DNA from 3 places in the Streptomyces peucetius genome. Region 3 is predicted to be linked to each of the others. Evidence: riboswitches for the same ligand, from Rfam matches in the RefSeq annotation. Region 3 holds a riboswitch; each other region holds the start of a gene.
The links. Region 3 has a riboswitch for cyclic di-AMP ahead of OGH68_RS32895 (M23 family metallopeptidase). Riboswitches for the same ligand answer to the same signal wherever they lie in the genome.
Positions count from the first base shown of each region.

Region 1: linked by a shared signal. The riboswitch ahead of OGH68_RS17285 (M23 family metallopeptidase) and the one ahead of OGH68_RS32895 (M23 family metallopeptidase) in region 3 are both predicted to bind cyclic di-AMP.
Region 2: linked by a shared signal. The riboswitch ahead of OGH68_RS28550 (LysM peptidoglycan-binding domain-containing protein) and the one ahead of OGH68_RS32895 (M23 family metallopeptidase) in region 3 are both predicted to bind cyclic di-AMP.

Region 1 is NZ_CP107567.1:3,776,550-3,783,914, reverse strand. Features, by position in the region: gene OGH68_RS17310 (class I SAM-dependent DNA methyltransferase) at 1-566, opposite strand, end outside; gene OGH68_RS17305 (hypothetical protein) at 640-942, shown strand; gene sigJ (RNA polymerase sigma factor SigJ) at 954-1,832, opposite strand; tRNA gene OGH68_RS17295 (tRNA-Met) at 1,972-2,045, shown strand; gene OGH68_RS17290 (PP2C family protein-serine/threonine phosphatase) at 2,228-3,376, shown strand; cyclic di-AMP (ydaO/yuaA leader) riboswitch at 3,766-3,921, shown strand; gene OGH68_RS17285 (M23 family metallopeptidase) at 3,932-4,981, shown strand; gene OGH68_RS17280 (PrsW family intramembrane metalloprotease) at 5,149-6,522, opposite strand; gene trmB (tRNA (guanosine(46)-N7)-methyltransferase TrmB) at 6,594-7,365, opposite strand, start outside.
Region 2 is NZ_CP107567.1:6,282,684-6,290,048, reverse strand. Features, by position in the region: gene OGH68_RS28575 (hypothetical protein) at 220-1,803, opposite strand; partial or broken gene OGH68_RS28570 (helix-turn-helix domain-containing protein) at 2,078-2,937, shown strand; gene OGH68_RS28565 (DUF397 domain-containing protein) at 2,934-3,125, shown strand; gene OGH68_RS28560 (hypothetical protein) at 3,794-4,075, opposite strand; gene OGH68_RS28555 (hypothetical protein) at 4,214-4,768, shown strand; gene OGH68_RS28550 (LysM peptidoglycan-binding domain-containing protein) at 4,930-5,733, opposite strand; cyclic di-AMP (ydaO/yuaA leader) riboswitch at 5,738-5,893, opposite strand; gene OGH68_RS28545 (cellulose binding domain-containing protein) at 6,303-7,365, opposite strand, start outside.
Region 3 is NZ_CP107567.1:7,285,734-7,293,098, forward strand. Features, by position in the region: gene OGH68_RS32885 (tyrosine-protein phosphatase) at 1-402, opposite strand, end outside; gene OGH68_RS32890 (alpha-galactosidase) at 609-2,699, shown strand; cyclic di-AMP (ydaO/yuaA leader) riboswitch at 3,146-3,302, shown strand; gene OGH68_RS32895 (M23 family metallopeptidase) at 3,307-4,266, shown strand; gene OGH68_RS32900 (SGNH/GDSL hydrolase family protein) at 4,438-5,229, shown strand; gene OGH68_RS32905 (STM4011 family radical SAM protein) at 5,279-6,202, opposite strand; gene OGH68_RS32910 (STM4012 family radical SAM protein) at 6,211-7,365, opposite strand, start outside.

The DNA.
Region 1 (7,365 bases), 3.5 Mb from region 3:
ACCTTGCGCAGCTCTTCCCTGAGGTAGCCGGACACCCGGATGGTCTTCCCGAGGAACGGGATGGCGCGGTTGTCCACGTCGGCCTCCACCATCGAGAGGGTGAACAGGCCGCCCGGGGCCAGCAGATGGTGGATGGTCCCGAGGGCCACGGGGATCTCGGCCCGGGGGAGCATGAGGAGGGAGAAGAAGGCCGCGATCGCGTCGAAGCGGCCCAGGTCGGCCGGGCCGCCCGGTTTCAGGTCGGCGATGTCCAGGTGGTGGAAGGACGCTTCGGGGACGTGCTGCCGGGCGAGCTCCAGTATCCCGCTCGACAGGTCGATGCCCACGACCTCGAACCCGGCATCGACCAGCTGGCGCGCGGTCGGCAGGCCCGTGCCGCAGCCCAGGTCCAGCACCCGTGAACCGGCGGGCAGGGAACGGGTCAGCCATTCACCGGCGGCGAGCTGTCCCTCCTTGTGCGGGAAGGCCTCGTCGTAGCGGTCGCCGATGGCGTCGAAGGCCGCTGCCTGTTCCCGGCGCTCGGTCTGCAGCCCCTCGTAGACCGCGTCGTCGTCCCCTGTGGTCACGGACGTACCTTTCGTAGTTCTCCCTGGATGCCCCATCATCGCGTTGCGGGCCCCTGGTGTCAGGTACCGGAGCGTGGTCGACGCGGACCGCGGCGCCGCCGACCACGGTCACCGCGAGCAGTTGCGCCGCCTCGTCGACGCGTGCCCGGCGGCGTCGCTGCACCTCTGGTGCGAGGAGCAGAGGGCGGGTGACGGTGCGGCGGCCGGGCGCGCCGACATCGGCGTGCCGGACCTGCCGGAGATGCTCGCGGCCCACCGGTACGGCCCGCTGCCCTTCATGCGCGCCGTCCGGGGCGACCTGCCGCGCCTGGGCGTTCCCGCCGTGGACATCCATCACGACGTGTCCGGGCCGGACCTCTGGCTGGGGCAGAAGTGACCGGGGAGGCCTCACGCGTTCGGGACGGTGAGGTCCAGGCGGTCCAGCCGTTCCGGGTCGGTAAGGATGTTGATCTCCGCGATCCTTCCGCCGGTGACCGTGAAGGCCATGACCGCCAGGGCCCGCCCGCCCGCGATCTCGACGACCCCGGCCGCTCCGTTGACCAGGGCCGGCCGGGCCACCTCCGCGAGGCGCGCGTAGGTGATCGCCTGGCCGGCGACGGCCGCCGCGCCCCGTACGACGGAACCGGGACGCAGCGTCCCGCTGTCGGAGCGGGCCACGACGTCCGGGTCGAGCACCGCGACGAGCGCCTCGAAGTCGCCCCCGCGTGCCGCGGTGAGGAAGGCGTCGACGGCGACACGCTGCCGGCCGAGGTCGGCGTCCGGTACGGGGGTGGAGCCCTGGATCCGGCGCCGTGCGCGGCTGGCCAGCTGACGGGTGGCCGCCGGTGTGCGGCCGACGACGGGCGCGATCTCCTCGAAGGGCACCGCGAACATGTCGTGCAGCACGAACGCCAGCCGCTCCGCGGGCGCCAGGGTCTCCAGTACGACGAGGAGCGCGAGACCGACCGAGTCGGCGAGCAGCGCCTGGTGCTCCGGGTCGACGGTGTCCACGCCGCTCACGATCGGTTCCGGCAGGCGCACATCCATCGGTTCCTCGCGGCGCGACGTACGCGAGCGCAGCATGTCGAGGCAGACCCGGCCCACCACGGTGGTCAGCCAGCCGCCCAGATTGTCGATCGCCTCGGAGTCGCTGCGGCTGAGCCGGAGCCACGCCTCCTGGACGGCGTCGTCCGCCTCGCTCAGCGAGCCGAGCATTCGGTAGGCGACCGCGCGCAGTTGCGTACGGTGCGTCTCGAAGCGCTCGGCCAGGAAGTCGTGGTCGTCCATCGTCGTTCTGTCCCCTCGTCGTCCTCGGCTGTCCGGATGTATGACGAACGGCGGCGGGGCGGTGTGACCGGATCGAGGCGGCCTCGCGGAAAAAGTGGAGTTGATCTTGCTCCGGATGGCGTAAGGTTGTGTTCACCGACGCGGGGTGGAGCAGCTCGGTAGCTCGCTGGGCTCATAACCCAGAGGTCGCAGGTTCAAATCCTGTCCCCGCTACTGATGACACCGGCCCGATGGTCGATCCTGGAGATCGACCATCGGGCCGGTGGCTTTTCCGGTCGCCTCGGCATTCGCCCGGTTGGGCGATGGGAAGTGGCTGCACGGCGCGTCGGCGCCGAGCCTGAGGTGGGCGCGGTACTGTCCGCAGCCGTCAGCGGACCCGGCAGGAGAGACCACCTTTGGGACAGCAGCGGCGGGATGAAGGCGGCGCGCGTCGGGCCCCGTGGTTCGTGCGTGCCCTGCCCGTCGCGATGATCGTCGCAGGGGTGGTCTTCGACATGCTGACACCGCCTCGTTTCACCGCGGTGCCGCTCTTCGCCGCCGCGCCCCTTCTCGCCGCCCCTCTCGTCTCGTTCGTGGCGACCCTGCTCATGGGTGTCGCCGCGATCCTGGGGGTGAGCGGCATGCACGTCTACAACGGGACCGCCGCGCAGATCACCGCGGCCACCGAGACCACCACGGTGCTCACCGTCGCCGCTCTGGCCCTGGTCATCAACAGGGTCGTACAGCGCAGAGGCGAGCAGCTGGCCTCGGCGCGGGTGATCGCCGAGACCGCGCAGCGGGCCGTGCTGCCCGCGCCGGCCGAGCGGATCGGCGGCCTGCACATCGCCGCCCGGTACGAGGCGGCGCAGGAGGGCGCCTTCATCGGCGGCGACCTGTTCGCGGTGCAGGACACCCCGCACGGTGTGCGGCTCCTCGTGGGCGACGTCCGGGGCAAGGGGCTGGGGGCGGTGGCGACCGTGGCGGTCGTCATCGGCGCGTTCCGCGAGGCCGCGGAGCAGGAGCGCTCGCTCGAGGGTGTGGGGCAGCGGCTGGAGCGCGCGCTCAAGCGGGAGGGGGACCGGCGCGAGGGCCTGGACGCGGTGGAGGGCTTCACCACGGCCGTGCTGGGCGAGATTCCCCGCGGCCGTCCGCTGGTGCGGCTGGTGAACCGGGGGCATCCGGAGCCGCTGGTGCTGCATGCCGACGGGGGGCTGGACGTGCTCCGTCCGCCGCAGGCGGCGCTGCCGCTCGGCATGGGTGATCTGGGGGAGTGGCCGGACCGGGCGGCGGAGTATCCGCTGCCCGACGGGGCGACGCTGCTGCTCTACACGGACGGGGTGACGGAGGCGCGCGACGACCGCGGCGTCTTCTACGACCCGGTGGAACGGCTCACCGGGCGGCTCTTCCCGGGGCCGGGGGAGCTGCTGGACGCACTCGTCGACGACGTACGCCGGTACACCGGCGGCGGCTCGAACGACGACATGGCTCTGCTGGCCGTCGGCCGTCCGGCTCGGGGCCAGCCGGAGCGGCGCAGGATTGTGCCGGTGGTTCCTCCGGCGGTCTGAGCCGACGGCGGAAGCGGATGTCGTCCTCTTCCCGAGGGCCGTCGGACCGTCCGTCAGCCGCCGGCCCGCGTGTCGTCGGACCGCCCGTCGGCCCTCGGCCCGCGCGTCAACCGGCCCGCGCGCCGTCGGCGCCTCGACCCGCGGGCCGGCCTCGGTCGTCCTTACGGCCTGTGACCCAAGGGCACCTCTCCGCATAACATTTGACACACCGTCAGGAAAAGGTCTCTGTCCGATGTTTGATCAAGTCGCCCGATTCTGAGTGCCTCTGTCACGTTAAGTCCCCGTCGAAATCGCTAATGATCAGTCGGAACAGCTTGGAATCCGGCCCCGCCGTCTATTAACGTTCGATAACGCAGCGCGGTCGTCCCAGCCGTCGTCAGAGGCGGCACCGCGCGCACGCGCCGAATCCCGCAAGGGAACCGGGGAACCACCAATTGGGGTGAATCGGGCACCTTTTGCCGCTCAGTCCGCGGTCGAGGCGCCCGTAGGAGACCTTCCTGCTCCGAACCCGTCAGCTAACCCGGTAGGCGAGAAGGAAGGAAGGAGAACGCCTTCGTGGCGTCCAACATGCCTGCCCCAGAGGCCCGCTTCGCGTCCGAACGCATCGGTGACGACGCACCCGAGCGGACCTGGGAGGAATGGAATCCCACAGAGGAGTCCATCCGCCCGGTGCGCGGCCGGCACCGTGTCATCAAGCAGCGCGGCGGACTCGCCCGCAGCTCCACGGTGCTCGGCGTCGGTGTGATCGCCGCGGTCGGCGCGGGTGGCATAGCCACCGCGCAGGACAAGCCGGCGGTCTCCATTTCCCTTCCCGACGCCATCACGGACAATCTTCCCGACGCCAAGTCCCTGCCGGGCGTGGGCTCGTTGGTGTCCGACGACTCGGATTCCGACGCCGCGGCGGACGTGAACACCGCCCCGCTGACCGCCGCGACCACGGTGGCCGACGGTGGCGACGGCTCCGCCCGGGCGACGGGCGCGGGCGAGGCGTTGCGGGCCCGCATCCTCGCGCAGGCCGAGCAGCAGCAGGCCGCCGCGGACGCGGAGGCCAAGGCCGCCGCGGAGAAGGCCGCCGCCGAACAGGCCGCGGCCGCTGCGGAAAAGCAGCAGAGCGAGGCAGAGGCCAAGGCCGCGGAAGAGAAGCGCAAGGCGGAAGAGGCCGCCCGGGCCAAGGCGGAGGCCGAGCGTCTCGCCGAGCTCGCGAGGAGCTTCTCCCTGCCCACCTCCTCGTACACGATCACCTCCACCTTCGGCGAGTCCGGCTCCATGTGGTCCTCCGGCCAGCACACCGGCCTGGACTTCGCCGCCCCGACCGGCACCCCGGTCAAGGCCGTGCACAGCGGCACGGTCAAGTCCGCGGGGTGGTCCGGCTCGTACGGCTACCGCATCGTCCTCGAACTCGACGACGGCACCGAGGTCCTGTACGCCCACCTGTCGTCCATGACGGCGAGCGCGGGCCAGAAGGTCACCACCGGCGAGACGATCGGGCGTGTCGGCGCCACCGGCAACGTCACCGGGCCCCATCTGCACCTCGAGGTGCACACCGCGGGCGGCTCCGGCATCGACCCGATGGCCTGGCTGCGCGGCAAGGGCCTCACGATCTGATCCCTGCCCGGTACGGGGCTCCGCATGCTCTCCCATGCGCTTCTCCGTGCCGGGCATCTCCATGTCTCCGGCATTCCTGCCGCACCCCCCGACGCCAGGGCTGCCGGGCTGTGCCCGGGCACCCGCCGCCGATGGGGCGTCCGCGCTGTCGCGGCCGCCGACGCGGGTCAGTAGCGGTACGGGTTGTAGCCGCCGTAGTTCCGGTACGGCGGCGGCACCGGCACCCGGCTCGTCGCCCGGGCCGCGTACGCCAGTGACGGACCCGCCACCTGTCTGCGCTGCCACAGGTGGTGCAGCAGTTCCTGCTCGCGCTCCGCGAAGTCCGGGTCCGCCGCGCCCCGGTGTGCCCGGCGGCGCAGAAAGGCCAGTGACGTCGCGAACGCCTCGTACTCCGACACCGCGTGGCCGGCGGCCGGGCCGTACGTGCGCCGGGCGAAGTCACGCGCCAGCGTGCGGGCGCGCATCGACGAAAGGGCGCGCGGCTCGGACGCCGGCATCCAGCCCGCCGCGGCATAGGCGGGGAGCTCGTCGGATATCGTGCGCAGCTCGCGCTGGCGGGTCCATATCGTCAGCCAGGTGAGCAGCCCGAACGCCGGCACCATGAACGCCCCGTACACCGCGTAGAAGCCCCACGGGCCGAGCATCGACGCCGAGCCGTTCCACAGGGCGTGCATGCCCATCGCGAGGGCAAGACCCAGGAGCGGCAGGGCGATACGCCGCAGACGCCGGTGGTGGCGCGCGCCGAGCGCGGCGACACCGAAGCCGAGGCCCGTGAGCACGGTGAAGAGCGGATGGGCGAACGGTGACATCACGACCCGTACGAAGAAGGTCGCGGCGGTCACCGACGCGAAGCCGGAGGTGCCCGTCGACTGGTCCTCGTCGAACGCGCTGCCCAGGTAGAGGATGTTCTCCGTGAAGGCGAAGCCGGTGGCGGTGAAGCCGGCGACCACCACGCCGTCCACGAGTCCGGTGAAGTCCCGTCTGCGGAAGACGAAGATCAGCAGGATCGCTGCGGCCTTCGCGCTCTCCTCGACCACGGGCGCTATGACCGTCGCCCCGATGGTGTCGGCGGAAGCCGGATCGGCGGTCGCCGTCGCTATCCAGCGGGTCGCGAACGTGTTCGCGATGATCGCGATCAGGGCCGCGGCGCAGGCGCCCCAGGCGAAGGCGAAGAGGAGGTTCCGCCAGGGGCCTGGCTCGACCCGGTCCAGCCAGCGGAACGCGGCCAGCAGCAGCGGGACGGGCAGTGTCGCCAGAGCCAGGCCGACCACGAACCCGTGGGTGCCGGTCTGTTCCCGCACCAGCACCAGGATCACCAGGCCGCAGAGGGCGAGCAGCGTGATCACCGCACCGGCGCGGACCGCCCTGCTGCGCCAGAACCTCGAGGCCGCCAGGGGCCGGTAGCGCCGGCGCGCGGGCTCGGGGACCTCGGTGAGCAGCGCGTCGACATGCTCCTGGCGGCACGCCGGCAGCACCGGGTGCGACGGCACCGCGGCGCTGGGCGGGCGGTGCTGCGATGGCTGCGCGGACGAGTCGGACACCCGTCGACCCTAACCAGACGCACTGACAACCGGCGACGGCGCGAGACGCATCCCGGGCACCGGAGCACCCGTCAGTCCTGCGGCTGAACCCGGCGGAAGAGCAGGTCGTGCACCTTGTGGCCCTTGTCGAGGCCCTGGCCCTCGAAGCGGGTCAGCGGACGGAACGCGGGACGTGGCGCGAAACCGCCGTCGTCCCGGGTGTTCTCGAAGTGCGGGTGCGCGGACAGCACTTCGAGCATCTGCTCGGCGTACGGCTCCCAGTCGGTCGCGCAGTGCAGGACCGCGCCGGGCTTGAGCCGCTGGGCGGCGAGGGTGAGGAAGTCCGGCTGGATCAGCCGGCGCTTGTGGTGCCGCTTCTTGGGCCACGGGTCCGGGAAGTAGACGCGTATGCCGTCGAGCGAGCGGGGCGGCAGCATCTCCCGCAGCAGGATGATCGCGTCGCCGTTGGCCACCCGGATGTTGGTCAGGCCGTTCCGCTCCGCCAGGGCCAGGAGATTGCCCTGGCCGGGGGTGTGCACGTCGACCGCGAGGATTCCAGTGCCGGGGTCGTCGGCGGCCATCTGTGCGGTGGCCTCGCCCATCCCGAAGCCGATCTCCAGGACGACCGGCAGTCCGCCGAACATCTCGTCGAGGTCCAGCACCCGGTGCCCGTCGATGTCCATGCCCCACACCGGCCACAGCCGCTGCAGCGCATCGCCCTGCCCGGCGGTGACCCGGCTCCGCCGCGGCTGGAAGCTGCGGATACGACGCTCGTGATGCGATCCGGCCGGGTCGGCGGCCGGCCCGCCGGGAAAGCGCGGCTCGCCCTTGGCGCGGATGGGGTGGCGGAGGGCGTGGGGGGTG
Region 2 (7,365 bases), 1.0 Mb from region 3:
GTCCCCGCAAAGGCCGATCCGGTGTACGACCGCTGGCACGGTCGGCAGGACATCGACGGGCGCAGTGAACCCGACCGAGAACAACTTCATCCCGGCCGACTCCTGTACTGGCCCGCAGGACGGCTCTGAACGGGCAAAGCCACGTGCAACCACGGCAGACCGAATCGGTGCCGGCCGGTACCGAGGGCCCCGGCCGGGGTGGTGCCGTCGGCGGTCCACCTACAGATGCAACCCCACGTGATCCACGATCAGGCGCTTACCGGCGTGGTCGAAGTCGAAGTAGATGCGCCCTACTTCGTCGGGCGACACGGCATCACGAACCTTGATGTGAGCGAGCCTGTCCCTGCGGCCCTCGAATTCGAAGTAGCGCAGCGTCTTGTTCTTGCTGAGCTTGTCATCGCTGTTGGCGAACTTCAAAGAGTGCCGGTCGCGGAACCACTTGTCCATTCGGGGCATTTTTGCCGCCTTGCCGCTGTACAGGTCGACGGCGGCCTGGGCGAGGGTGATCAGCTGATCGGTCATCTCCTGCTGGTGCGGATAGCGGGAGATCTTCCAGGCCCGTGCCGCGTTCGGCGTGAACACAATGCGTCCCTCCGACACGCGCGTGAGCACCTCGAAGGTCGAGCTTGCGTCCGCCGCCAGCACCGGGACGTCGGTCCACGTCTCGCACGCGGCTTGCGGTCTGCCGGACTTCGCAAGCTCCAGATACAGCTTCTTCCACTCGTTGCGCTCAATGCGCAGATTTTTGGAATCGGCCGCATCGGCCTTCGCCTTGTCGCGCTCCTTCGTGGCCTCCTCGGCAGCCGCCTCCCAGAACTCGGCCGCCTCTTCCAGCTGCTTCACACGCGCCTTGAACGCGGCCCGCTCAGCGGTCCTGTCGCCGCGGGCCTGTGCGGCGGCCAGTTGCTCGGCGGCCTTGCGCGCGGCACTCCTGTGCGACGCCTGCCGCGCCGCCTCCCATGCCGTGTCACCTCCTCGGGCGATGACGGAAAGCTGGGCGAGGGAGGGCATGAGGCGCCTCCACACGAAGGAGTCCTCGGAGACCTCTTCACGGGTAAAGGAAAGGTGCTCGAAGGACAGATTGGGCCAGACCAGCCGCGCGCCACCGTCGGGAACGGCCACGTGTGCATGACGTCGCTGCACCGCCCGCGCGGTCGCATAGTTCAGCGTCACCACTTGTGCGAGGCCGACGAGTTGGCCCGCCGCGTGGAAGGCCGTGGTCCACCCCGCGTCGTCCCGTGGATGGACCAGCAGGATCGGAAGGCGCGTCCTGATCGCGAGTGACTCGGTGAGAATCGCCGCGTGCTCGCCGTCCCGAATCCGTTCGTACCGCCCGGTTGCACGCTGGCCGAGCACCCGGACATCAAGCTCGGCGTCGGTCAGCACCGACCGCAGGAGGTTCGGGCGCCTGATCGGCGGGTCCTGTACGGGTGCGATCCAGCCATTGGGGATCTCCCTTCCCATGACGACCCGCAGTCCGCAGTCGCCGTCCTCTGCTTCGGAAACCGTCACCCGGGTGACGAACTGCGCCTCCCCGTCCGGCAGCGGCTGCTGAATGGCCGCCCTCAAAGCCCTGGTACGGCTGCCACCTGCCAAGGCCCAGCCAACTGTGCGGGCACCGTATCCGGGTGTACTTTCTCCGAGGACGACCTCGCCGTCCCGCTCCAGGTCTCTGCTCGTGGGTGCTTGGGCATGCCCGCCGGCACCGAGCCAGTCGGCGAGATCACGGCGCAGACGATCGTAGGCGCCTGCTGATTCCTGCGTGGGCCGGACATCGAAACTGACGGCATACAGCGCCTGCACGCTGGCGGGGGTGGGCGCGCAGGCGGGGCCGGGGATGGCGGTCGGGGTATGAGGAGCGGCCGGCATGGGGCCAGGGTGCCGAGAGTTGATGGGGCGTCGGCAGGTCCGCTGCTGATACAGATCCCGTTGTACTGGTTGACGCGCTGGACCGGGTCGGTCGCTGTACGTGACCAGTGACCAGTCGGGCACGGGGCGCAGCGCGCTACGACGCACGGTACGGCACGGGTACGGGCGGGCCGGCGGGACCGGCTCGGCACAGGGGAAGGCGGCTGCGATGACGACGGACAACGGCGGTGGGGCGGGCGGGGCCGGCGGGGGCTGTGAGCCGGAGCTGTCGGACAGCCTCAAGACCTTCGGCGCGGTACTCGAGGCGCTGCGGGAGGAAGCGCGCTTCACGCAGGAGCAGTTCGCGCCGCTGGTGCGGTACTCGGCGGCGTACATCGCCAAGATCGAGCAGGGCAAGCGGTTCCCGCCGAGGGAGCTGCTGGACCGGTGCGAGGAGGCACTGGGGGCGACTGCGGCGAGGGTACTGGTGGCAGCGGTACGGAGCCTGACGCGCAAGGCGGGCTGGCGTCGTGGTTCCGGCAGTGGGCGGGGATCGAGGAAGAGGCGATCTCGCTCTACGCGTACGAGTGCCGGGCGATTCCGGGGATGCTGCAGCCTGAGCCGTACATCAGGGCCCTGTTCGACCGCCACCTGCCACCGCTGACGCAGGAGCAGTCCGACCACCAAGTCGCAGCACGCGTGGCCCGCCAGCAACTACTGGTCGACCGCCCGAACACTCACTTCAGCTTCATCTTCGAACAGGCGCTACTGGAACGGCGCATGGGCGGTGCCGAAGTCACGAAGTCCCTCTTCGACCACCTGCTGTCGGTGGGAAGCCACCGCAACGTGGAGATCCAGGTCATGCCGCTGGTCCAGGAGGACCACGGTGGGTTCGAAGGCGAGATGTACCTTGCTGAGGCTGCCGATCACCGGTGGGTCGGGTACGTCGAGGGACACGGCAACAGCGCACTCCTCACCGACCCCAGAACCGTAAGTCACATGTTGCAGCGCTATGGCAAAATGCGCTCGCAGGCTCTGAGCCATCAGGCCACGGCAAGCCTGCTGGAACAGATGCGAGGAGCGCTATGAGCACCACGGAAATGGCCTGGTTCAAGAGCAGCTACAGCGGCGGCGGCGGCGACAACTGCATCGAGGTCGCCGTGCGCCCGAAGACCGTTCTGGTCCGGGACTCGAAGGACACACAGCGCCGGCCACTTGCGGTCTCCCCCGACGCCTGGTCGGCGTTCACCACGCTTGCGGCGGACTCGCGCGTCTGAACTGTCGCTGGAGCAGCGGCTGTCCGCTGCCCATCGACGTGTGACTACGCGACGTCCAGCGAGGCCTGCTTCGTCGGCTTACGACCCCGCGTCTTCTTCCCCGGGCATCAGGCATCCACCAGGGGCCTCACCACGTTGTCGGCCCAACTGCCAGGCTCCGCCTCCAGCTTGGCAAAGGCTCGCTGTAGGACCCTGGGGCTCTGGCTGCAGTGCCAACGAGTTGGGCTGGCTGATGCTGGACCCGGACCCCGACAAGTGGCCGGTGTTGGCCTGGCGTCGACAGACCGTTATGGCGACTCCAGATGGGCACTCTTCGACTGCGGCGTGGTCGACTTCCTGGTCAAGATGATGCGAGCCGAGTTCGACGTTTGCCCTCTTGCTGACGCTTCCCTCTGGGTGCGACTGCTCCTTTCGTGCACTGGCGTGAGCAGCAGCGCCGCTGGCTTGCGGGCCCTGATCGCGAGACGGGCGAGCCTGATCCGCACGTGCAGAACTTTCTTCAGTGGCCCGCACCCTGACCAAGGAGCTCGCCAACCTGCTCATCAGCTCGGTTGGCAAAGGCTCACTCACGCTCGGAATGCTGTCAGCGGCCGTCTTCCCACGAGCAACACGGAAACAGGTCCATGTCCGGCTCATCACGTTGCGCGCGACAGACGTCCCGTGCAGTCTCACGCCGCGGGGGAGCAACGCCGGGGTCGGTAGCGGACCGCGGCTCCCGCCACGCGGCAGCGGCCCATGGCGCTCCTGCCGCAGCCGCGCCACTGTGCCCGGGTGACGCGGGGGCGGTGGCCGCCGCTGGTGATCAGCGCGTTCACCGGTGTCATCGGGTCCGTGGCCGTCACCTTGGCCAGCAGGACGCCGACCGCGAGCGGGAGCAGACTCACGGCGAGGGCAGTTCCGGCGGTGGTGGCGTTGCGAACACGAGGGTGGCGGAGGGCTTCGGGGAGCATGACCCGATTCGACCAGCGGCGGGGTGCCGGCGGATCCGGCCGGGTACTCAGGACGGCCGGTCCTCGTACTCATTCCGTCCTCGCACGCGGGTGGCCAACTACCGGTCACGGGCCGAAAGATCGCTGTAGCCTCCGTGCATGACCACGGACACGGAGTGCCTGACGCTCACCCAGAACCTGCGCCGTCGCGGGGCCACCGTGCTCGCCGTCTTCGCACTGGTGTGGGCGTTCGCGGCCGGTTCCGGCATTGCCGTGATGCCGGTTGCCGTCGCCGTCGGTGTGGTCGGTGCCGTGCTGACCGGCGTGGTGGTGGTCCTGGCCCACCGCGGGGCCGCGGGGCCGGCCCGCCGGACCGTGCGGCTGCCGGAGAAGTGGAATCGAGGGGTCGGACTTGTCAACGCGCTCGAGGTCGTCGCCGTCTTCGCGGTGATCGCCGTGGCCAACGCGACGGGTCACGCGGAGCTGATTCCGCCGGGCATTTGCCTCGTGGTGGGTCTGCACTTCTTTCCGCTGGCGCGGCTCTTCGACCAATGGCAGTACACGTGGACGGCCGTCCTTCTGACGGCGGTCGCGGTCGTCGGCACGGCGGTCGCCGTGGCCGGGGCGACCGCTGAGACGGTGCGCGTGGTAGTCGGGGCGGGGGCGGCGGTCGTGCTGTGGCTGTCCGCGTTCCATGTGGCCGTGCGCGGCTGACGCTCACGGCCACATGGCGGCACGGCCACACGGCCACATGGATTCGTGCGCTGCCGAGGCGCACGCGGCACGGCTCGGGCCGGTGTCCGGGGCGCCGCCGGGCGTCCCGGGCACCGGCCCGGTGAGGTGCTGCGGCCTGCCGGCCGTCGCAACGGTCCCTTTTAGTAGGGGCCGTTCACGTTGTCGATCGAGCCGTACCGGTCGGCGGCGTAGTTGCACGCGGCGGTGATGTTGGCGACCGGGTCGTACAGGTCGTAGGACGTGCCGGGGACGTGGTAGGCGTCGAAAGTCGGCTGGATGACCTGGAGCAGGCCCTTCGAGGGCGTGCCGTTGATGGCGTTGATGTCCCAGTTGTTGATGGCCAGCGGGTTGCCGGAGGACTCACGCATGATGTTGCGGTGAATTCCCTCGTAGGTGCCCGGAATTCCGTGCTGGGCCATGATGTCCAGCGATTCCTTGATCCAGCCGTCGAGGTTGTCCGCGTAGGCCGGCTTCGCGGCGGCAGCGGCCTTCTTTGTCGCCGCGGCGGGCTTCGCCGCCAGCGTGGTCTTCTTCTCGGAGCGGTCCGCGCGGTCGGCCTCCACGGCCCGGTCGGCCTTCTTGGGGGCGGCCTTTTCCTTGGCCTCCGGGGTGGCGCCGATGGTCAGCTTCAGGCCCGGGTGAATCAGCGACGGGTCGTCGCCGACAGCCTTCCGGTTGTCCTTGTAGAGCTGCTTCCAGCCACCGTCGACGGAATGGGCGGCGGCGATCTTGGAAAGGGAGTCGCCGGCCACCACGGAATAGGTGATGGACTTCTCGGCGGCGGCCGGAGCGGCCACGGCAGCCGGCTGGGCCGCGGGAGCGGCCTGAGCAGTGGCGGCGCCCATGAGCGGCAGGGCCAGGGCCGCGCCACCCGTGCTCGCGGCGATGATCCCGCGGGTGAACGAACGGATCTTGGTACGACGGTGCTTACCCTTTGCGGGCATGGCGAATTCCTCTCCGTCGCCTGCGAGGTGAGCTGTCGGGTTCGGGCTGGAGATGCCCGGCCGCTGGAATGCGACTTCACCCCTAGCCGTTCCGGATTCCGGTTCGGCGACTTACCTGGTTCCCCCGCTCCTGCCGTACGTGAGTCGATGCGGTCTGGGTTCCGGACGGCGGCAGGATTCGGCGGTCCACCCGGATTGACGGTGACCGTAAGCGAGAGCGACCCGGCGAAACAAGTGGCGAATTGTTGATCATAATCCGAAAAGCGGTTATACCCGGGTGATTTCAATTGTCATTGCCGCGTCAAGAAACCCAAATCCCTTTCCGACGAAGGACAATGGCCGACCCGGTGACCTTTCCGTTGCGGAGTGCCAGGTGACTGACATCACGAGTGGCCTGCGCAACCGCCTGCCTCGTCGCGCCGTCTCGAGGGCACCAACTCCCAACAATCGCCCGGAATTCACCTTTCAGAACAGTTCGGCCAAATCCTTCATAACGGACATTCACTGCCAAAGCGCCGCGAGGCTCCCGGTTCATGCCAGGAGCCCCGCGGCGCCGTCCGCCACCCGTCTCAGCCGACGGTGCAGGCCTCACCTCCCAGGGTGAAGGCGCCGGGGCCGCCGTTCTCGCCCGACCAGGTGCCCGTGAAGCCGAAGCCCACCGAGGCACCGGCGGCCACCTTGCCGTTCCAGGAGACGTTGCCGGCCGTCACCTCTGCTCCGGCCTGCCGGTGTGTGGCATTCCACATCTGCCCGACCTTCTGCCCGTCGGGGAAGGTCCAGCTCAGCTGCCAGCCGTCCAGCGCAGCGGCACCCGTGTTGGTGAGCGTCACATCGGCCTGGAACCCGCCCGACCACTGGTTGGTGACGGCGTACGTCACCGTGCAGTCGGCGTCCGCGGGCGGCTCCTCCGGGTCGGGGTCCGGATCCGGCTCGGGGCCCGGGCCGGGGTCACCGCCGCCGTCACTCTCCGGCGACTCGCCGTAGATGATGCCGCGCCCGTTGGTGGCCACGTACACCCGGCCGAAGACCCGCGGGTCGCCGGTGATCGCCGCGCCGGTCCAGCCCCACTGGTGCGCGTCGTCGTTGATCCGCGTCCAGTTCGCCCCCGCGTCCGTCGAGCGGAAGATGCCGCGCACACCGCCGATCTTCGCGCTGACGAAGAGCGTCCGGTACGAAGCGCCGGCCGCCGCCTTGCCGAAGCCGACCGCGTCCGCCTCCGCCACGCCGGAGATCTTGGTGAAGGTCGCGCCGGAGTCGGTGGAGTGCCACAGGCCGTACGTCCCGTTCGCCGCGCCGCCCGCGAGCCAGATGTCACCCTCCGTACCCGGAACCGCCTTGAAGCGGACATCGCCCTCCGCCGGGAGGCCGGACGCCCTCGCGGTGAAGGTGGCGCCGCCGTCGGCGGACACGTAGAAGGTCCCGTCCTTGAAGCCGTAGAACTTCTTGGGGTTCTTCCGGTCGGACTCGACGACCGCCCCGGCCGGGATGCCGGTGGACGCGGCCCACGAGCCGCCGAAGCCGGTGGTGCGGTGCACCCCCGCGCCCTCCGGGCTCCAGACGAAGCCGCTGCCGTCCGCAGCGGCGGCGACCGTGCCTCCGCCCGTCACGCCGGCCGGCTGCGAGCCCTGGAAC
Region 3 (7,365 bases):
GATCATCCGGTACGAGGCGATCATGCGCCCGGCGCCCTTGCCGTCGGCGAGGATCGCCTTGAGCTGGTCCAGGTTCCCGTCGCGGACCATCTTCCAGAACTCGGCGCCGTCCGCCGGGTCGCTCAGCGGCAGATTCACATTGCGCACGCCGGGGAGCTCGACGTCCGGCCCCTCCAGCCGCTGGTCGGCGGCGTTGCGGAAGTCGAAGATCGTGTGGAGCCCGAGACCCGACAGGAACGCGGTGTCGGCCGCGGTCGCGTGCGCGAGGTGGCCGCTGCGGAACAGTCTCCCGGAACGCACCCGCCGTCCGTCCACCGTCGGCAGGCCGCCCACGTCGCGGAAGTTGCGGACCCCGGACAGTGCGGGCTCTGACGAGGGGGCCTGCGGCAGCTGCTGCGTCACGGGGACTCCTTCGGGGGACGGTGGCCGGCGTTGCTCGCCGGCGACGGCGCGGCCTCGACCATACGACACAGGTTCATCAGCCAATCATCTTGTCCTTCGTTCACCGGGGTTGACGAGCCCGTGTGCCTGCCGGGCGTTGCCCCGGGTGGGTCGCACAGCGGATGATGTTCGGGTCTGTGCGGGACTGTGAGAATCTGAGGGGCCGAATGATCGAGAACATGGGCAAAGGGCGTACGTGGGTCCTCTCCGGCCCCGAGAGCAGTTACGCCCTCCATCTCACCGACGCGGACGAGCTCGTCCACCTCCACTGGGGCGCCCGCATCACGGCCGCCGACGCCGAAGCCCTGGCCGCGCAGGGGCCGCCGCCCTACTGGCCCTTCGAGTCCCAGCTCGACGGCCGCGAGGAGTATCCCGTCGAGGGCGGCCCCAGGTTCGCCCGCCCGGCGCTGTCGGTCCGCACCGAGGACGTGCGCGGCACCGAGTGGGTCTTCGACGGCTGGGTCGCCGAGGACGACGAGCTGCGGCTGCGCTTCACCGACGCCCTGGCGGGCCTCGGCCTGACCCTGCACTACCGCATGCGGGACGACTCCGACGTGATCGAACGCTGGGTCACCGTCGTCCATGAGGGCACCGGGCCGGCGCTCGAACTTCTCCGGGCGGACGCCGCCGCCTGGACCCTGCCGATGCGCGACGCGTGGCGGCTCTCCCAGCTGCACGGGCGCTGGGCCGCCGAGTCCCGCCTGGTGCGCTCCGCGCTCACGTACGGCGAGAAGATCATCGGCAGCCGGCGGGGCCACACCGGCCACCAGCACCTGCCGTGGGTCGCCCTGGACGCGGAAGGCGCCACGGAGGAACGGGGTGAGGTGTACGGCTGCGCGCTCGGCTGGTCCGGTTCCTGGCGGATCTCCGTCCAGCAGCTGCCGGACAAGGCGGTGCAGATCACCGGCGGGGCCGGTCACGACGATTCCGGGCTGCTGCGGCTCGAGCCGGGGCAGACGTACACCTCACCCGTCTTCGCCGGCCTGTGGAGCGACGGCGGGTTCGGCGGGGCGAGCAGGGCCTGGCACGCCTGGCAGCTCGCCCATGTGATCCCCGGTGCCCAGGAGGCGCGCCCGGTGCTCTACAACTCGTGGGAGGCGACCGGCTTCGACATCTCGGAACAGCAGCAGCTGGCCCTCGCCCGGCGCGCCGCCGGGATCGGGGTCGAGCTGTTCGTCGTGGACGACGCCTGGTTCGGGCGGCGCACCAGCGACCGGGCCGGACTCGGCGACTGGACACCCAACCCGGACCGCTTCCCCGACGGACTGGCGCCGCTCGCCCGTGAAGTGCACGGGCTCGGCATGCGGTTCGGGATCTGGGTGGAGCCGGAGATGGTCAACGCGGACAGCGATCTCTACCGAGCGCATCCCGACTGGGTCCAGCACCACCCCGGCCGGGTGCGCACCGAATTCCGCAACCAGCTCGTGCTGAACCTCGCGCGTGAGGACGTCCGGGACCACCTCTGGGAGCAGCTGGACGCCCTGCTGTCGAGCGCGCCCGTCGACTATGTGAAGTGGGACTTCAACCGCTGCTTCACCGATGCGGGCTGGCCGGGGGAGCCGTATCCGCAGAAGCTGTGGACCTGCCACGTCGAGGGCTTTTACGCGCTGCTGGACCGGTTGCGGGCGGCGCATCCGGGCGTCGCCTTCGAGTCCTGCTCCGGAGGGGGCGGCCGGATCGACCTCGGGGTCCTCGGGCGCACCGACCAGGTATGGACCTCGGACAACACCGACCCGCTGGACCGGCTGGCCGTCCAGCACGGCTTCAGCCAGCTGCATCCGGCCCGGGTCATGGCGGCCTGGGTGACCGACAGCCCCAACGTCCAGCTCAACGGCCGCCGCAGCAGTCTGCGCTTCCGTTTCGTCAGTGCCATGGCCGGGGTGCTGGGCGTCGGGGGAGACCTCACCGGGTGGAGCGAGGCGGAGCTCGCGGAGGCACGCGACTGGGTCCGGCTCTACAAGGAGATCAGGCCGGTGGTCCAGCACGGCGAGCTGTACCGGCTGCGGGCCCCGGAGGGCGGGCTCAGCGCCGTGCAGTACGTCCGGGGCGGGGAGACGGTCGTGCTCGCGCTGCTCGAGGCGCAGCGGTACGGCGAACGGCCGCCGGCGCTCCGGCTGCGCGGCATCGACCCGGCCGCCGCCTACGAATGTCTGGACACCGGAGTCGTCCATCAGGGCGGGGTGCTGCTGCACCACGGACTGCACACCGGGCTGAAGGGCGATCTGGACGCCACCGTGATCCGGCTGCGGCGGATGTGATCCGGCCTCCGCCAATTCCCTTTACGCGTACGGAGTCAGGGGATTCCTCACGGCTCGGAGTGACGGGCGTCACCCGGATCTGTGCCGGCGGGCGTCTCGGCGAAACCGGCAGGGCGCGACTTGATGGGCAAGTGCGGGACTAGATGCTCAAATGCATCTTCTGTCCGAATTGGCTGGTTCGATATAACGTGCCCCGTAAGCAGGGGAGATGGGCTCCGGCTGGTGAGCAGCGTCATATTCGTGACGTTGTGTGGCCGGGGCCTGGGGGTGAATTCCGTTGCCGGCGCGGCAATTGAAGGAGCGTCGTCCACGGAGGGTGACCGGAAATACCCGGGTGATATCGGACTTCGCATTGCTCGCGGAAAGACGCGGCTTGTCCAGGACTGTCCGACTCGCCTACGGTCACGCTCAATCCGGACGGACCGCCTAATCCTGCCGCCGGCCGGAATTCGAACCCACCCACGCGTGGCAGGAGCGGGGGACCCAGGTAGTACGCCGATTCCGGAAAATCCGGACGGCTTGGGGTGAAGTCGTGCAAGTCGCTCGACCGGGCACCTCCAGCCCGAACCCGACAGCTCACCTCGTAGGCGCCGGAGAGGAATGCGCCATGCCCGCCAAGGGTAAGCACCGTCGTTTCAAGTCCAACCCGTTCACCCGCGGCTTCGTCATCGCCGGCACGGGCGGCGCCGCCATCGCGCTCCCGCTGTTCGGCGCCACCGCCGCCGCCACCGCTGCCCCGGCGGCGGCTCCGGCCGCCGCGGCACAGAAGGCCGCTGCCCCGGCCCTCGCCGAGTCGGCGCTGCCGGCCGCCAAGAAGGCCCCGAAGATCTACACCGTCGTCGCCGGCGACTACCTGTCGAAGATCGCCGAGGAGCAGGACGTCCGAGGCGGCTGGAAGCAGCTCTTCAACGACAACCGCCGCGCCATCGGTGCGAACCCGTCGCTGATCCACCCGGGCCTGGAGCTGACCATCGGCGCCAAGTCCAAGGCGAAGAACGACCCCGAGCCCCGCTCCGAGTCAAAGGCCCGCCCCTCGCGTGACGACTCGCGGGCCGCCGCGCCCGAGGAGCAGGCCCCGAAGGCTCCCGCGAAGGCGGCTCCCGCGAAGGCGGCGCCCGCCAAGGAGGCTCCTGTGAAGGAGGCCTCGGCGCCGGCGTCCTCGTCCGGCTTCAGCGCTCCGGTCGACGCGGCCGTCACCACGCCGTACCGCGCCTCCGGCGCGATGTGGTCCAGCGGCTACCACACCGGTGTGGACTTCGCCGCCTCCTCGGGCACCTCCGTCAAGGCCATCGGCGCGGGCACCGTCGTCTCCGCCGGCTGGGGCGGCGCGTACGGCAACGAGGTCGTCATCCAGCACACGGACGGCACCTACTCCCAGTACGCCCACCTTTCCTCCCTGGCCGTCTCCAGCGGCCAGTCCGTGAGCGGCGGCCAGCAGATCGGTCTGTCCGGCTCCACCGGCAACTCCTCCGGCCCGCACCTGCACTTCGAGGTCCGCACCGGCCCCTCCTACGGCTCGGACATCGACCCGGTCGCCTACCTGCGCGAGCACGGAGTCTCCCTCTGATCCGTCCGGCACGCCGCACGGCACTGCCGCCCGGCCCCCGTTCCGCATCGGCGGAGCGGGGGCTTCCGCGTCTTCCGGCCGGGCCGAACCTGACGGGTGGTAAAGATCACCCCCCGTCAACCCCTCCTTACGGTCGCGTAAGTCACATCCGTAAAGGAAAGATGTGCTCTCGTGGCAGACGATTCGAGAACAGAGAACAGTGACGCATTCGGGTCGTACGCGGCGATCGGTGACAGCTTCACCGAGGGCGTAGGCGACCTTGGACCCGACGGCAGATTCGTCGGGTGGGCGGACCGCTTCGCGGTCCTGCTCGCCGACCGCATGCCGGAACACACCTTCCGGTACGCCAACCTCGCCGTACGCGGGCGGCTCCTCGACCAGATCGTCGAGGAGCAGGTGCCGAGGGCCCGGGAACTCGCGCCCGACCTCGTCACCTTCTGCGCCGGCGGCAACGACATCATCCGGCCCGGCTCCGACCCGGACGACGTCGCCGAACGCTTCGAACGGGCCGTCGCCGACCTCACGGGCTCGGTCGGCACCGTCATGGTGACGACCGGCTTCGACACCCGCGACGTGCCGGTCCTGCGCCACCTGCGCGGCAAGATCGCCACGTACACCGCGCATGTGCGGGCCATCGCCGACCGCTACGACTGCCCGGTGCTGGACCTGTGGTCGCTCAGGTCCGTCCAGGACCGGCGGGCCTGGGACTCCGACCGGCTGCATCTGTCACCCGAGGGGCACACGCGGGTCGCGCTGCGCGCCGCGCAGGTCCTCGGGCTCGACGTGCCCGCCGACCCCGACCAGCCGTGGCCGCCGCTGCCCCCGCGCGGGGCGCTCGAGGTGCGCCGCGACGACATCCAGTGGGCGCGCGAGTACCTGGTGCCCTGGATCGGGCGGCGGCTGCGCGGCGAGAGCTCGGGCGATCACGTGGCGGCCAAGCGTCCGGACCTGCTGCCGCTCTGACGGCGGCGCAGGTCCGCCGCGGGCGGCGCCGGGGGCGCCCCGGCGGTGATCACCGGGGGCTCACCGGATCGGCTGCCGGGGGCCCCGCCGGAAGCCGGCCGAGGAGGGTGGGCCGGCGCGGCTCGCCGGGGTCCGCCGCGGGGATCCGTTCGAGGACGCCGCCCGCGAAGACGTCGTACAGCGGCAGCGTCTCCAGGTGGACGTACCCGATGTGGCAGTCGCACACGGCGAGCGGACAGGCGCGGGGCCGCAGCGCCCGGCGGTACGTACCGTCGTACAGGTTGCCCAACTCGGCGCGGACGAAGTGGCAGCGGCGGACGGTCCCCTCACCGTCCACGGAGATCACCGACTCGCCGGTGCGGCACGGCAGCCCGGCGGAGCGGTGCGGGTGGCGGCTGTAGGGGAAGAGCGGGTCCAGTTCCGTCCAGGCGTCGGCCTCGGCGTCGGAGAGCTCGTGGCCCTCGGGCGCGTTCGCCCAGAGGTAGACGTGCGCCGGCAGATCCGCGCGGAGTCGGCGCGCCTCCGCCAGATGGGCGGGAAAGCCGACGATCCCCACACTGAAACGGATCTCCCGCCGCACCAGATCCCGGCACTTGCCGATGAACCGGTCATAAGGCGTCTGTCCCGGGTGGTAGGTGCACCACAGCGCGAGCGTCGCCGGGTCCGCGTCCGCCACCCAGTCGGTGCGGCAGCTGAGATTCGTCTGGATCGCCACCCTGCGGATGTGCGGCAGATGCGACAGCTCGGTCAGCGCCTTCCGGTACCAGGACCGGACCAGCCCCTCACCCCACGGCGTGAACAGCACCGACAGCCGGTCGCCGCGCTGCGCGGCGGCCCAGGCGGCGAAGCGTTCCAGCGCCGCACGGTCGGTGCGCAGCTGCTCACGGCTGTCGCGTCGCTTCGCGAAAGGGCAGTACGGACAGTCGTAGTCGCAGGACGCCAGCGGGCCCCGGTACAGCACGGTCAGGTCCATGCCCTCGCTCACTTCGGCTCGTACGCGGCCATCGCGGCGCGCACCGCGGGTGAGAACAGCTCCGGGCCCAGCGCGTCCGAGTGGGCCAGTCCCTGCTCCGACAGCCGCAGCAGGCCGGGGTCGGCCGCCGTGTCCAGCCAGCCGAGGGCGGCGAACCGCTCCAGCTCCACCGGGAAGTCGTCGGCCGGTGCGGTGCCGAACCGCTCGCGGTAATCGGCCACCTCCATCCCCTCGGCCTGGAGCAGCGACTGGAGGAGGTGGCGGCGGCGCGCTTCGTCCCCGTCGACCCACCGGCCCACCGCCGCGCGGGAGAAGTCCGCCGTGGTGGTGAAGTCGTCGATGATGCGGCGTATCTCGCCCATGCCGACGGCGTAGTCGAAGGAGTAGTGCAGGGACGAGGTGTAGGAGCGGGCGCCGCACCCCAGCCCGATCATGCCGTCCGTCTGGCACGCGTGGTCGCCGGAGGCGGCGGGCGGGGCGCCGGCGCGACGGAACATGCGCATGGACACCTGCTCGTAGCCGCGGGCGAGGAGATGGTCGCGGCCCGTGCGGTACAGCCGCAGCCGCTGCTCGTCCCAGGCGGCGTCGGCGTCGGCGCCCAGCCGGCCGAGAGCGGTCAGCGGACGAACGTACAGCGGGTACAGATACAGCTCCTCCGGTTCCCACCCGAGGGCGGCGTCGAGCGAGGAGAGCCAGCTCCGCTCCGTCTGGCCGTCGATGCCGTAGATCAGGTCGATGTTGAGGACGGGTATCCGGGCGTCCCGTATCCGGCCGAGGGCGGCCTCCACGTCCGCACGGCGCTGCGGCCGCACCGCGGCCCGCGCCTCGGCGTCGACGAAGCTCTGCACGCCGATGCTGACGCGGGTCGTGCCGCGCCCGGCGAGCACGGCCAGCCGGTCGGCCGTGGCCGTCGACGGGGACGTCTCGACGGAGAGCGGCACCGCCGTGAGGTCCGCGCCCATCCGCTTCTCCGCGATGTCGCACAGCCGCTCCAGCTCGCCGGCCGTCAGGAAGGTCGGTGTGCCGCCGCCGAACGCGGCCGCCGCGAAGCGGACGGGGGAGCCGTCCCCGAGAGCCTCGCGCACGGCGGCCGCCTGGCGGTCGAGGGCGTCCAGGTAACGCCCGGTCAGCTCGTCGGGGGCGCCGATCCTGGTGAACAGGTT